3 regions of the Bacillus infantis NRRL B-14911 genome follow, and region 3 is predicted to be linked to each of the others. Evidence: riboswitches for the same ligand, from Rfam matches in the RefSeq annotation. Region 3 holds a riboswitch; each other region holds the start of a gene.
The links. Region 3 has a riboswitch for cobalamin ahead of N288_RS14560 (ribonucleoside-diphosphate reductase subunit alpha). Riboswitches for the same ligand answer to the same signal wherever they lie in the genome.

Region 1 (5,073 bases), 500 kb from region 3:
CTACGCAAACGGTTCCCTTCATCTTGGGCACATTGCAAGTCTGCTGCCCGGAGATATCCTTGCAAGATATTACAGAATGAAGGGCGAAGAAGTCCTGTATGTTTCCGGGAGCGACTGCAACGGAACACCCATAGCGATCAGGGCAAAACATGAAGGCAAATCAGCGAAAGAAATTGCTGACCGCTATCACAGGGATTTCGCAGCAAGCTTTGAACAGCTGGGTTTTACTTATGATTTATATACAAGGACAGATGCCCCGCATCATCATCAGACTGTACAGGAAGTATTTCTGTCGCTCTTGGAAAATGGCCATCTTGTTCCAAGAACGATAGAACAAACTTATTGCCGGACATGTGTCCAGTTTCTGCCTGACAGGTATGTAGAGGGAGTCTGCCCTTCCTGCGGCAGCCAAGCACGCGGGGATCAATGCGATGCCTGCTCAGCCATCCTTGAGCCGGCCGACCTTCTGGATAAATCCTGTAAAATATGCGGGACACCGCCGGAAATGAAAGAAACTGATCATTATTATTTCAGGCTGAGCCATTTTCAGAAGCAGCTTGAAGAGCTGTCCGAGGAGGCACGCTCCCGCCATTTGTGGAGGGACAACAGCAGCAGCCTGACAAGAAGATATTTAACTGAGGGGCTTCTGGACCGGGCTGCAACTAGGGATTTGGATGTTGGGGTGCCAGTCCCTATTGAAGGAATGGAGAAGAAAAAAATTTATGTATGGATTGAAGCGGTGATTGGCTATCTTTCTGCCAGCAGGGAATGGGCCCGCCAGCACGGCAAGGATGGCAGCAGGTTCTGGGGTAGTGATGTTATATCCTATTATGTGCATGGGAAAGACAATATCCCTTTCCATACCATCATCTGGCCAGCTATTCAAATGGGGATAGGGCTGCCTGGGGAACCAGCGCGGATGGTTTCCGGCGAATATCTTACACTAGAGAAAAAGAAGCTTTCAACAAGCAGGAATTATGCAGTCTGGGTCCCTGACATACTTGAAAGATATGAACCGGATTCAATCCGGTATTTCCTTGCTGTCAATGCTCCTGAGAACAGGGATGCTGACTTTTCCTGGCGGGAATTCGTTTACAGCCATAACAGTGAGCTGCTTGGGGCATATGGCAATCTGGTCAACAGAACTTTTAAGTTTATCGAAAAATATTATGACAGCATGATACCGGATGGAAAATTAAGTGAAGCTGTACAGGAGGATATTAAGCATTTATATGAGAAAACCGGAGAAAAGATCGAAGGCGCAAAGCTAAAAGAAGCGCTTGAGGATATTTTCGCCTTTGTACGCTCGGCCAATAAATATTTTGACAGTGAACAGCCTTGGAAAACGATTAAAAGCGACCCGCAAAAATGTGCAGATGCATTGCAGACCTGTGTGTACATCATCAAAAATCTGGCAAGGCTTCTGAACCCCTTCCTCCCTTTCTCCAGCAGGAAGATAAATAACATGCTGCAGGTGAATGCGCATACGCTGGAATGGAAAGAGGTTCGGGCTGCAGAGAAAAGGCTCGGCACTATCGCCCCCCTTTTCAGCCGCTTAGAAGAAGGAAGGATCCCAGAGGAGCTGGATAGGCTGGAAGCAGCCCGTAGGAAATAGCTGCTGAAGAAGGTGCCTTATTTCATGAATACAGAGGTGGCTGAAAGCCACCTTTTATCGTATAAGCATTCTGTTTTTTCTATGCTCCTTTCGTGCCCCTGCTGAAGCAAACAGCCTGATTTCTTCCTCAGAATGAGGCAGCACCCCGGATACTGGAATGGGCTTGCCGTTTTCATCCACGGCAACCATGGTTAAAAAGGATTCGGTCGTCAGCGTTCGAATCCCTGTTAAAAGATTGGCTGCATGCACTTTCACATAGACTTCCATGGAGGTTCTCCCTGTTGAGGCAACAAAGGCTTCAAGAGTAAGGGCGTCACCGACTGAAGCTGAAGACAGGAAATCCACAGAGTCGATCGAAGCTGTTACTACCATGCTGCCGGAATGCTTCATTGCAGTAATGGCAGCAATTTCATCAATATAGGATAGCACTTTGCCGCCGAAAATTGTCTGAAGATGGTTTGTATCCGGCGGAAGCACCAGCCTGGTCTGAATGGTGCGGGAACGGTCTGCTGGATAAGCTTTTTTCATAGGTTTCACTCCTCGGGCTTATTGTATGAAAAAAATAAAAGGCATCCTTCATAGAGGATGCCTGCACATAAAAAATTTAACAAATAACAAAACTTTGCCATATTAAAAGCGCATCACTCTCCTATCACCCGTAGGACGGTTGTGTACTTCTTTATGGCAGGTCTCCTGGCTCAGCATCACAGACTCCTTCCGCCTTCCCGTCCGCTAAGGAACAGTGGCATCGAGGGAGGAGCCTCCGCATTACAGTGGCGGGACCGCGCCGGAATTCAACCGGCTTCCCTTTTAAGCTTGCAGCATGCTGCAAAGCACCATAAAGCATTTATTCAATTAAAGAAATCATATCATATTCTATCATTATCGGATATAGATTTCGGAGAACATTAAAAATGGGATTCAATCTTTTCAAGATCAAGTATCAGGGAATTGATCTCCTCGGAAGAGATGCGCAGCGGCATCTGGTCATTCAAGGTGATGACCTGGCCTCCCTCTTCGTCCCTATGCCTGTAGAGGTAGTCAAGAAGCTGGATAGCCTGATCCTTGGTCAAAATGGACTGAGTCTTAAAGTGTTTGATCATGCTGATGGAAAACTGTTCTGCCTGATCATCATATTCCCCTGAAATGATGTTTCCGCTGATATAATACATGACTGCCTCCTCCTGTTTTTAAGACTAGGATCCCCTGACAGGACGGAAATCATGCTAGAATGCAAAAAAGCGGCCGGAGACTCCTCCAGCCGCTGCTATTATTTACTATGCATTTTGAATTCCAAAAACAGTTCATTATAATGTGCGAGCATTTTTTTCCCAAGGTTCTCGTACACTTCCAGCTTTTCGGTCATTTCCGGGTCCGGATAGAAGCGCTTGTCACTGACAATTTCCTCCGGCAGGTAATTCAGCGCCTCTTTATTCGGCGTCGAATAGCCTACATATTCGGTATTCTGGGCAGCGACTTCCGGATCAAGCATGAAGTTCATGAACTGGTGGGCGGCATCCACGTTTTTTGCCGTTTTTGGAATGACCATATTATCAAACCACAGGTTCGTCCCTTCCTCAGGGAGAACATACTCAATATTGTCCTTTTTCCACATCAGCTCTGAAGCAGTTCCTGACCAGACAACACCTATGGCTGCTTCATCGTTTTCAAGCAGCATCCGGATTTCATCCCCGACAATGGCTTTGATATTCGGAGTAAGGGTATCAAGCTTTTCCTTCGCTTCCCTCAGATGCTTCTTATTTTGATCATTAAGGGAATAATTGAGGGAATTCAAGCCCATTCCCATAACTTCCCTTGCACCATCAATTAGGAGAATCTGGTTTCGCAGATCTTCATCCCAAAGGTCATTCCAGCTTGTAATTTCTTTGTCCCCAAGCAGATCTGTGTTATAGGCTATGCCGACCGTCCCCCAGAAATAAGGGATAGAGTATTCATTTTTTGGATCGAATGCCAAGTCCATGAACCTCGGGTCGATATATTTCAAGTTTGGAATTTTTGAATGGTCTACCGGTAAAAGCAAATCTTCTTCTTTCATTTTTTCAATTGCATATTCTGACGGAACCGCTATATCGTAGGCTGTCCCGCCCTGTTCAATCTTGGTCATCATGGCTTCATTGCTGTCAAAGGTTTCATAAATCACCTTGATGCCTGTTTCTTTTTCAAAGCGGTCCACGAGTTCTGCATCGATATAGTCTCCCCAGTTAAAGACCGTCAGCGTATTTCCGCTGGAATAGCCTTGTGAGGAATTAAGCCGGGAGACTGCATACAGCAGAAGTGCAGAAATGACAGCAATGACCAGCAGGGCTTTACCGAGCTGTTTCATTTTTTGACCCCCATTCCAGTCGGCTTCGCATTTTTCTGGGTGATGAAATAATAGCCGATCACCAGTATAAGTGTGAACAGGAACAGCAGCGTGGAAAGTGCATTGATGTTCAGCGAAACCCCGCGCCGGGCCAGAGAGTAGATTTCAACCGATAAAGTGGTGAAGCCATTCCCTGTTACAAAGAAAGTAACTGCAAAATCATCAAGTGAATAGGTTAGGGCCATAAAAAAGCCCGCAAAAATGCCTGGTGTGATATATGGCAGAACGACCTTGGACAGAACATCAAAGCGGCTTGCCCCTAGATCCCTCGCAGCGTCCACAAGTGTAGGGCTCATTTCCTGGATTTTAGGCAGCACCATTATAACTACAATCGGAACGCAGAAAGCAATGTGAGAGAGCAGGACCGATGTAAATCCGAGCTTGATTCCGATCATCGTAAACAAAATCAGGAAGGAAGCACCGATGATAACATCGGGGCTGACGATCAGAATATTGTTCAAAGATAAGAGTGTGCTCTTGACCTGCCGCTTTCTTACATAAAAAATGGCAAGTGCACCGGCCACTCCGATGATCGTTGATATGGCAGCCGACAACAGGGCAATGATGATGGTGTTCAGCACAATTATCAATAGCCTTGCATCAGCAAAAAGCTCTTTATACCAGTCCAGCGTGAACCCTTCGAAATGTGACATTGTCCCGCCGCTGTTAAAAGAATAAAACATTAGATAAAATATTGGCGCATAAAGAACAAAAAATACAAGGATCAGATAAAGTGATGACCATTTAGATAATTTCCCCATGCTATGCCCCCCTCCTGCGATTTCCGGTCAGCAGCATGATGATCACCATCGTAAGGATCAGGAATACGGCAATGGTGGAGCCCATCCCCCAATCCTGAGTGACAAGGAAATGCTGTTCTATGGCCGTGCCCAGGGTGATGACCCTGTTCCCTGCAATCAGGCGGGTAAGCATGAAGAGGGAAAGTGCAGGGATGAATACAACCTGGCAGCCGGATTTGACGCCATCCAGCGTCAGCGGGAAAATAACCCGTGTAAAAGTAGTCCAGGGTGATGCCCCCAAATCATTGGATGCATCGATGAGCGATGAATTCAAT
Region 2 (5,073 bases), 2.2 Mb from region 3:
AATGAACGCTTCTTCTGTAAGATTTCCGTTGATGAAGATCCATGTGTTGATCGTGCCTGGGGAAAACTCAAAGCTGTGCAGGCCGCTTTGGGAAGCGTCTACAGCATTCCCTGTTCCCGCGGTGACAACTGCAAGGAGAGAAAAACCGTCGGATTCATAGAGCCTGTAGGCAGCGTCGGCCACCTGGACGGCTGTCATCATGCCGACCGTCTCGCCTGGCTCATAGCCCTTTTCCCGCAAATATTCTTTCATTTCTGCCCGGTGGTCACTGCAGTCATAAGTGTTCGGCACCTGGCGGTTAACAAACAGCCTGTGCCAGCCTACCCCGGCTCCTGCCACCCCCGATGACATCGTACGGAGCGGGAAAGGAGAATTTACAAGCACATGGTCTTCATACACCTGGACATCTTTTTCGCCGATAATGGCCGGTTCAGCAGTCAGGTCCCCTGGCAGAATTGCCATCTGCGGGGCAGGGACGGCAGGATGTGCATGCTTCATAATATCCGTCTGATAGACTGTGCGGATCCGGTCCTCATGGAGCACTTCATTCGGGACATCTGCCGCGACAACCTTCCCGTTCTCCATCAAAAGCAGCCTGTCGCAATACAGCGCCGCAAGATTCAGATCATGGAAAATGGAAATAACGGTCATCCCGCATTCCTTCGCCCATATACGCAGCAGGTCAAGCAGCTCTTTCTGGAATGATAGATCCAGATGGTTGGTCGGCTCATCCAGGAGCAGGATCTCAGGTTCCTGGGCAAGGGCCTGGGCAAGGAATACCCTCTGCCTCTCCCCGCCGGAAAGCTCATGGATATAATGGTCCTTGAATCCTGCGACCCGCGTCTGTTCCATCACGCGCTGGACGGTCTTTTCATCCTCTTCAGACCAGGTCTGGAACCACCCCTTCTGATGGGCATACCTGCCTAAAGAAACCGTTTCTTTGACTGTATAAGAAAAAGACTGTGATGAATGCTGCGGCAGCACCGCAATGACCTTTGCCAGCTCTTTCACAGAGAACTCCGTCAAAGGCCTGCCTTTGACAGAAATGCTCCCGCTCTTATAGGAGAGGATGCCGCTCAGCATTTTTAAGAGAGTTGTCTTTCCGCTTCCATTTGGGCCCAGGATGCCGAACAGCTCCCCTTTTTTCACTGAAAAACTGACCTCTTTAATAATGCTTTCGTCTGCGTAGCCGCCGGTCAATCCTTGTATGCTCAGCATCAGACAGCCCTCCTATTTCTTCTTTTCAGCAAAATGAGTGCAAACACAGGCGCTCCGATGATGCTCGTAATGACGCCGATCGGCAGCTCTGTTGGCGAGATGACCGTCCGCGCGACCAGGTCGGCAAGAATCAGGAAGCCTGCGCCGGTCAGCATCGACAAAGGCAGCAGGTGGATATGGTCTGGCCCCCACAGCCGCCTTGTCAGATGCGGGATGACGAGGCCGACAAAGCCGATGGTGCCTGACACCGCGACGGCTGCGCCTGTTAAAATGGAACCAGCCACAAGAACCATCATTTTTCTTCTTTGCACATTTACGCCCAGATGCTGTGCACGCTCTTCTCCAAATGACATGGCATTCAGCTCTTTCGCATTCATCATCAACAGAAGGCTTCCTATAATGAAAAACGGCAGGATGATGCGTATATAAGCCCATCCCCTCATTGAAACGCTTCCCATGATCCAGCCGATGATCTGCCTGAGCTCTTCTCCAGTCAGGGCAATCATGAGCGAAATGAGCGCACCAAGAAAAGAACTGACAATGATACCTGTTAAAATGATAGTTTCCACCTTCATGGCCCTGTCAATTCTTCTTGCAAAAAACAGCACGGCGAATATAGTCAGGAATGAGAAAACCATGCTGAGAATAGGCAGTGTAAAGAGGCCGGCAAACGGGATTGATATTTGAAAAAAAAGCACCAGCACTGCACCGACAGACGCACCGGATGAAACCCCCAGTGTATAAGGATCTGCAAGCGGATTCCGCAAGAGGCCCTGGAAGGCTGCCCCCGCAATGGCGAGGGAAGCTCCTACAAGTCCGGCAAGAATGACCCTGGGCAGGCGGATATTCATCACAATATTGCTGTGCATCGGGTCAACTGAAGCATCAAGCTGAATCGGCAGAAGCTTAGACCCAACTATATTAATGATAGAAGGAATCGGCACAGAGACTGTACCGATTGAAATCCCCACCAGCATGCACAGGACAAGGAAAGCGGCTGCAAGCACATAGGCTGACAGCTTATTCTTACTTAAATACGTCCGGATAGACAGCTTTGGCAAATTCCTCTACTCCTTCAGCAAGCCTTGGGCCGGAGCGGCTTACTGTATCTGAATCCACACTGAACACCTGCTTGTTTTTAACGGCATTTACATCCTGCCAGCCTTCACGGGCGAGCACCTCTGCCACAGCATCTTCATTGCGGTAGCCGGAAGTGGAAATGATCACGTCCGGATTTTCCTTGATGATGGCTTCAGGATCTACCTTTGGCCACCCTTCTTCTTTTACAATATTCTCTGCATTAATCATCGTAAGCATTTCATCCATGAATGTATTTTTCCCAGGCGAATAAATCTCCGGCGCTGGAGACACCTCTACAAACACTTTCTTCTTTTCTGTTACGCCAGCAGCTTTTTCTTTGATTGCCTCTATCTTCTCTTTCATGCCGGCAATCACTTCTTCTGCTTCTTCCTTTGCACCTGAAGCGGTACCGATCATCTCGATCGACTCATATACCTGTTCAAAGCTCTGGGCATCATTGACAACCAGCACAGCGATTCCTGAATCTTTCAGCTGCTGCAATCCTGCAGTTGAATTATGTGCGCTTGAAGCGTGTGCAAGAACCAGGTCTGGAGCAAGGGAGATGATTTTTTCAACATTGAACTCCATTCCGCCGATCTTTTCTTTATCTGCTGTTTCTTCTGGATAATTATCAAAATCAGATACCCCAACCACTTCTTCTCCCAGACCAAGTGCAAACGCTGTTTCCGTGTTGCTTGGAATCAGAGAAACAATCTTCTCCGGCTTTTCTTCAATGACAACTTCTTCACCGGCGGCATCTGTGATTGTAACAGGAAATTCTGCTTTTTCTGTTTCAGTCTCTGTCTGTTCAGTGCTGCTGCCATTGTCCTTTTCAGGCTCTGCCGCTGAATCGCCGCAGCCTGACAGAACACCAGCAGCCAAAAGCATGCTGAATAATAATGAATAAAGCTTTTTCATGGTAAATCCCCCTGTAGAATAAATGTCGCAAAATTCATGCTGCAAAGGTCTTATGCCCAAAACGGGACCAGCATCCTTTGGAACCAAAAAAAGCATCCCCAATAAACATGGAGATGCTTTGCACGGCGTGCGCAGATTCAAAAAAAAAGATTCCAAAAGGCTGCCGTACACCTCCCTATCCTCGTAGGTTTATGGGTGCATAAGAATCAGGCAGGTCTCCTGGCTCATGGTCAATGCTCGCTGCCCCTTCCCATACATCCCGTACAGTGGCTTCTGCAGCTTGCTCCCATTTACAGTGGCGGGACCGCGTTGGAATTTGCACCAACTTCCCTTTTAAGTCTTTCAAAGAAAAACACCTGTTTCTGCATATGTATGAAATTTTCCGCTATCGCCATTATACACTATTTCTTCTTTAAAACTAGCAGAAAAAGGGCCGTCCGGAAGAAGACCGGGCGGGCCCTTTTTGCTAGACGGTCGGGCTGCTGCTTCTTGCCGGCCGCCTGCTCTTCAATCCTGCCATCGAGACAGCGGCAGCGCCAAGCGCGAAGAGGATGAAGACTCCCCCTGCCGAAGCGTTCCACTCGACCGAAGCCTGTTCAATTACAATTCCCCCGATCAGAGACCCAAAGGCAATCCCAAAGTGCAGGGCTGAGTTATTAAGGCTTTGCTGGATATCCGATGTTTCCGGTGAAGACTCTATCAAATAGCTCTGCAATGCCGGTGTGATGGCCCAGCTCAGCATGCTCCAGATAATCATGACCGCAATGAACAGCGGCAGGGAAAAGGCAGTATGCGGAATTGAAAACAGTGCAGCCGCAAACAGCACGATAATGGCTAAGATTGTCGGTTTTGTACCGAAGCGGTCGGCTAGATACCCGCCTGCACCGCCGCCGGCCACCGCGGCAATACCGAACAGCAGATACATGATGCTGACCCAGTTTTCGTCCATTCCCAGGACGGTCTTTAAGAATGGAGTCAGATATCCATAAAGTGTCAGGTGCCCTGCTAAAAAGAGGAACGAGGCCAGTTGGGCGAATAAAATTTTCCTGTTCTTCAGGGCAGCGAACATCTGCCTGATGGATATGGCAGCTTTCGGTTCAATCCGGTCCATGAAAAAGTACACCCCTGCTATCGACAGGCATGTCAGGACAGCAATCATCAGGAATGGTGCCCTCCAGCCAAATTCATTGCCAAGCATAAGCCCGGCCGGAATGCCAAGAACAAGTGAAGCACTTACGCCCATAAACACGATGCCGATCGCCCGTGCGCGATATTTTTCCTGCACTATATTCGATGCGATCGTGATGCACAGCACAACAAGCAAAGATCCGCTTGCCGCTGATATAACCCTTGCCAGAAAAAGAATACTATAACTCGGGCTCAGGAAAGCCAGGATATTTCCTGCAAGGAAAACGAGCAAGGCTATGAGCGTCAGTTTTTTCCTTTCCACTCCCCCGGTTGCTGTCAGCAGAATCGGTGCCGCGACAGCATATACAATCGAAAACACACTGATCAAAAGGCCGGCTTTGCCGATGCTGACATGAAGATCGGCCGCAACCAGATCAATGATTCCTCCTATTATAAGCTCGACCATCCCGACTACAAAGGAAACGATCGTCAAAAGATACACACGTTTATCCATTTTATACACCTCTCAATTAGTTACCACCACAATGGTAACTTTTTATAGGGATAGGTGCAAGTGTTAATTTTCCCAGTGCGATTTAGCGGAAAAGATATGATATTATTAAGAAAAAACTGACTCAGGAGTTCTGTCTATGCTGCAGCAATTCGGGTTTACCCAATATGAAAGCCAAATTTATCAGGCGCTTATTTCAGCGGACCAGCCGCTGGACG
Region 3 (5,073 bases):
TGTTTTATTCATGATTTCTCTCTTATTGACAGGGGTTGTCATCGAATCACTCCTTTTCATTAGCTTGAGCAGGAATCGCAGTCTTCAAAGTCGGAAGAAGTAGAGCGGACATAGTATGTCGTCTTCAGTCCGTTTTTCCAGGCAGACAGATGCAAATCCAGCAGTTCCTTCGCTTTAATATTGTTCTGCACATATAAATTAAAAGAAATTGCCTGATCGATATGCTTCTGTCTTTTGCTGTTCTGCAGGATGCTCCAATGCTGGTCAATCACATAAGCCGATTTGTAGTACCAGGTTGTATGCTCATTCAGGTCGGGTGCCGTTACCGGAATCTTATAATCTTTCTTTTCCTCAGAGTAGAATTTCCTGAATATCGGATCAATGCTCGGGCTGCTTCCTGCAATGATGCTAGTTGATGCATTTGGTGCTACAGCCATCAGATATCCATTTCGGATTCCATTTTTCCTGACAGCCTGCATCAATGAATCCCAATCATGCACAGAATCCAAACTGCTGTATCCCCGGGATGTAAAATATTCGCCTGAATGCCAGTCAGAGCCCTTGAAGCCCGGGTATGATCCTTTTTCCATCGCCAGATTCATGCTTGCTTTAATCGTCAGGAAGGCAATCTTTTCGTACAATTCATCTGCCAGCCGGACGGCTTCTTCGTTTTCCCACCTGAGCTTTTTCAAGGCGAGCAAATGGTGCCAGCCAAAGGTCCCGAGTCCAATTGCCCTGTATTTCCGGTTGGTGGCCACTCCCTGCAGGACGGGAATGGTATTCAAGTCAATCACATTATCAAGCATCCTGACCTGAATGGGAATCAATCTTTCCAATACATGGTCGGCTGCTGCCCTTGCCAGATTGATAGATGAAAGATTGCAGACGACAAAATCGCCGGGAATTTTCTCTATGATGATCCGGCCATCTTCCTCGCGCTGGTCTTTTGTGATCGTTGCGCTTTGATTCTGCACGATTTCAGTGCAGAGATTAGTGCAATAAATCATCCCCAAATGACGATTGGGGTTCTTCCTGTTTACCTCATCACGGTAAAACATGAATGGAGTGCCGGTTTCCAGCTGGCTGATCATAATCCTTTTCATAATATCGATTGCCGGAACTTTTTGCTTCGACAGCCGCGGGTTTGCGACGCATTCTTCATACTTAACCCTGAATGAACCTGCACCAGGCTTTTCATCATAAAAGTCTTCAAGGGAGAAGCCCATAACGCTGCGGACCTCATGGGGATCGAACAAATGCCAGTCCCCGCGGGCTTCTACCGTTTCCATGAATAGATCCGGCAGGCAGACCCCGGTGAATAAATCATGGGTGCGGTAGCGTTCATCACCGTTATTCAATTTGCTGTCCAGGAAGGAAAAGATATCTTTATGCCAGATGTCGAGATAGACGCTGACTGCCCCTTTGCGCTGGCCGAGCTGATCGACGCTGACAGCTGTGTTATTAAGCTGCTTCATCCATGGAAGGACCCCTGATGAAGCCCCTTTAAAGCCTTTTATATCACTGCCCCTGCTTCTGATTTTTCCCAGATAGACCCCGATGCCGCCGCCGTTCTTGGAAAGATTGGCGATATCTGTGTTGCTGTCATATATGCCCTGGAGACTGTCATCTACAGTATCAATAAAGCAGCTTGAAAGCTGGCCCCAATTTTTTCCTGCATTGGAAAGTGTAGGGGTTGCTGCTGTCATATACAGATTGCTTAAAGCCCAATAGGATTCCTTAATGAGGGACAATCTGCGTTCCTTTGGCTCTGAACGGTTCAAAGTCATGCTGATGATCATGAATCTTTCCTGAGGCAGCTCAAAAAGCCTCTTTTTCTTATCCCGGCTCAGGTAGCGGTCAGCAAGCATTTTCACTGCTATATATGTAAAAAGCCTGTCCTTTTCCGGGTCAATATAAGTCCCGATTATATCAATTTCTTCTTTTGTGTAGGATTCCAGCAGGACTGGGGAGTAGACGCCGGCATCGGTTAAATCGGTGATAAGCCCATACAGTGGGCCATAGCTTTCTCCGGCAGTGGAGCGCCGGTGCTCGGCAGCCTTCTCATAAAGACTTGATAAGTACAGGCGGGCGGCCACGTATGTCCAGTCAGGCTCAGCCTCGCTGATCATGGAAAGGGAATCAAGAATCAGCTGGTTTAGCAGTTCATCATTACTTGGAGTGTGATTATCCTGAAGCTGAGTCGCCCTTTTATAAAGCGGCTGAAAATCCAAATGCGGGAAATCAGAATCAATGGATGCCAATGGCAGCGGTTTTGCGGAAGAAATGTTCATAGTCGTACCTCCTGGGTTGATCAGTATTTTGACAATAAAAAAATCCGCCCACAATTTGGGCGGATCAAACGACGGCATAAAGGAAAATAAAACGATTTATACCATCGTTTCATCTTCCCAATCCCCGAAGAACCGAAACTCGTACAAGCATGGCAGGTCTCCTGGCTTGTGCTTCATCCTACTCTGAGCCCTTCCCATATATGCGCCTATTCAGCGTTCATATACAGTGGATGCTCATTTCGTACACACTTACAGTTGCGGGGACAGCTCCGGCGTTGAACCGGATTCCCTATTATGCCCTAAAAGGGCACCATCGCTTGCGGATTCTTATTCAATTGAAGGCTGGTGCCAAAAATCGGCAGCCAGGACGATTATTCGCTAAAATCCCCGGACTCTCTGCAAAAAAAATCGCTTCCCGAGTTTCAGAAGCGAAAAAGGAAAAAGAGACCATAAACAAAATTCATTCACAAGGACAACAATATGTAGTGCTGATTCCTGGTGGATTATCAATATGTTGTACCATGATTGTAGCATAGTTAAAAACCAACAGCAATCATAAAGCGATAAAATAATAAAAATATGGAAGGAGAAGCATGGCGCTCCCTGCAATTAGCAGAATCCGAGCCGTATTTGTCGAAAGCCTGCCGCTATTTTTCCATTTTTTATACCAGCTCCACCTCTGCAGATTTGTCTTATAAAGAAGAAAAAGAAGCATGCATAAAGCAGCAGACTGAATATAGAATGGCAGACCGAACGCTTTGCCTGTTATATCTTCATCTGCCGGAACCGCAAGTTCAAGAATCTTTTCATGGAATGACCCAAAAAGGGCAAACGCAGCAACAGCAATGATGATTACTTTAATCAATTCAAGATAAAAACCGCCAATATTTTTCACTGAGACACTCTCCAAAACATTTATATATTTTTGCTCTTTCATTATAGCCTCCCTTTAGACAGCTAACAAAACATAACGATTATCAAAATAATTAAAATAAAACAAAAACATTCATAAACAATCAAACATTGAATCTATTTGATTGTTTATGAGTGAAAATGATTGATTTTTGAAATCGATTCCATTACAATTGGCTTACATAATAAATCTTAAACTTCTAAGCCAAAAGCCATGAAGCGGCAATAATAAAGAGCTGGGAGGTGACAATCTTGCTGACGCCAGAGAGACATCAGCTCATTCTGCAAATGCTTAAAGAGAAGCATACAGTTAAAATACAGGAACTTGTAGAAATGACAGATTCCTCAGAATCAACCATCAGACGGGATTTATCACAGCTTGAAAATGATAAATTTTTAAAAAGGGTGCACGGAGGCGCTGCCAGGCTGCAGGGAAAGCTTCAAGAGCCGAGCATGGTTGAGAAATCATCCATAAACCGTCATGAGAAGAAGGATATTGCCAAGTATGCAGCAGGCCTTGTAGAAGAAGGGGATTGCCTATATCTGGATGCAGGGTCAACCGTTCAGGAAATGATTCCCTTTCTGCCTCTGAAAGACATTGTTGTCGTGACAAATGGCCTTATGCATATTCAAAGCCTTATGGAAAGAGGGATTAAGACCTTCCTTGTGGGCGGGTATGCAAAGCCGCACACAAATGCCATCATAGGCAGGGGAGCCTTAGCGAGCCTTGGGCAATACAGGTTTGATAAATGCTTTATGGGTGTTAATGGAATTCATCCGCAGTTCGGCTATACCACACCGGACCAGGAGGAAGCAATGATCAAGCAGACAGCTATTTCACTGTCGAGGGAAGCATATGTACTTTCGGATAGTTCGAAGTTTTCTGAAATCGCTTTCGCAAAAATTGCTGAGCTCCATGAAGCCTCCATTATCACAAATGAACTTGATGCAGACAGCAGGGAACAATTTATAAGTAAAACAAAAATTAAGGTTGTGACAGCATGATTTATACATTGACACTTAATCCTTCAGTTGATTATATTGTCGAGCTTGACAATGTCGAGATAGGCAGTTTGAACAGGACAAAAAGTGAATCTAAATTTCCAGGAGGAAAAGGCATCAATGTTTCCCGAGTCCTGAAAAGGATGGGAGTTGACAGCGAAGCAATCGGTTTTGCCGGCGGATTCACCGGCAGATATATCACAGACTCTCTCCAGGAAGAGAATATTAGAACCCGTTTTGTCCAGGTAAAGGATGACACGAGAATCAATATCAAATTGAAAAGCGGTCAGGAAACTGAAATCAATGCCAGGGGGCCTGAAATCAGCAAGGAAGACCTGGATGCATTGACTTTTGAAATCAGCCGGCTGGGACAGGGAGATATGCTTGTGCTTGCAGGAAGCATCCCTTCCACAATGCCGGACAACACGTATGAAGCATTCGCGAAGATGTGCCATGAAGCAGGTGCAGGATTTGCAGCAGACGCAGAGGGCGAGCTGCTTAAAAAGGTTCTTCCGTACCGTCCTTTCCTGATCAAGCCGAATCACCATGAACTTGGAGAATTATTTGGCACAGAGATCCATACGTGCGAAGAAGTGCTTCCATACGCTAAGAAGCTTATCGAAATGGGTGCGCAAAACGTCATTATTTCACTGGCAGGGGAAGGTGCTGTATTCGTGAATGAAGATATGGCCATCGCGGCGACTGTTCCAAAGGGCATCTTGAGAAGCTCGGTGGGAGCAGGCGACTCTATGGTTGCCGGATTTCTTGCCGAATTCAGCCGGAGCGGCAGCTATGAGGCAGCATTTAAATACAGTGTAGCTTCCGGCAGTGCAACAGCCTTTTCTATTGGCCTGTGCACGATTGAAAA

Region 1: it holds a riboswitch for cobalamin, as region 3 does, so the genes downstream of both, N288_RS11830 (acyl-CoA thioesterase) here and N288_RS14560 (ribonucleoside-diphosphate reductase subunit alpha) in region 3, are expected to answer to the same signal.
Region 2: it holds a riboswitch for cobalamin, as region 3 does, so the genes downstream of both, N288_RS01235 (ABC transporter substrate-binding protein) here and N288_RS14560 (ribonucleoside-diphosphate reductase subunit alpha) in region 3, are expected to answer to the same signal.

What each region holds. Positions count from the first base shown of each region.
Region 1 covers NC_022524.1:2,372,332-2,377,404, forward strand. Annotated here, with positions in the region: gene metG (methionine--tRNA ligase) at 1-1,615, shown strand, start outside; gene N288_RS11830 (acyl-CoA thioesterase) at 1,670-2,143, opposite strand; cobalamin riboswitch at 2,282-2,471, opposite strand; gene N288_RS11835 (hypothetical protein) at 2,524-2,787, opposite strand; gene N288_RS11840 (ABC transporter substrate-binding protein) at 2,886-3,959, opposite strand; gene N288_RS11845 (ABC transporter permease) at 3,956-4,759, opposite strand; gene N288_RS11850 (ABC transporter permease) at 4,761-5,073, opposite strand, start outside.
Region 2 covers NC_022524.1:214,106-219,178, reverse strand. Annotated here, with positions in the region: gene N288_RS01245 (heme ABC transporter ATP-binding protein) at 1-1,218, opposite strand, end outside; gene N288_RS01240 (FecCD family ABC transporter permease) at 1,218-2,279, opposite strand; gene N288_RS01235 (ABC transporter substrate-binding protein) at 2,245-3,216, opposite strand; cobalamin riboswitch at 3,409-3,591, opposite strand; gene N288_RS01230 (MFS transporter) at 3,683-4,858, opposite strand; gene N288_RS01225 (TrmB family transcriptional regulator) at 4,995-5,073, shown strand, end outside.
Region 3 covers NC_022524.1:2,867,380-2,872,452, reverse strand. Annotated here, with positions in the region: gene N288_RS14565 (ribonucleotide-diphosphate reductase subunit beta) at 1-42, opposite strand, end outside; gene N288_RS14560 (ribonucleoside-diphosphate reductase subunit alpha) at 60-2,291, opposite strand; cobalamin riboswitch at 2,426-2,622, opposite strand; gene N288_RS14555 (hypothetical protein) at 2,845-3,228, opposite strand; gene N288_RS14550 (DeoR/GlpR family DNA-binding transcription regulator) at 3,456-4,208, shown strand; gene pfkB (1-phosphofructokinase) at 4,205-5,073, shown strand, end outside.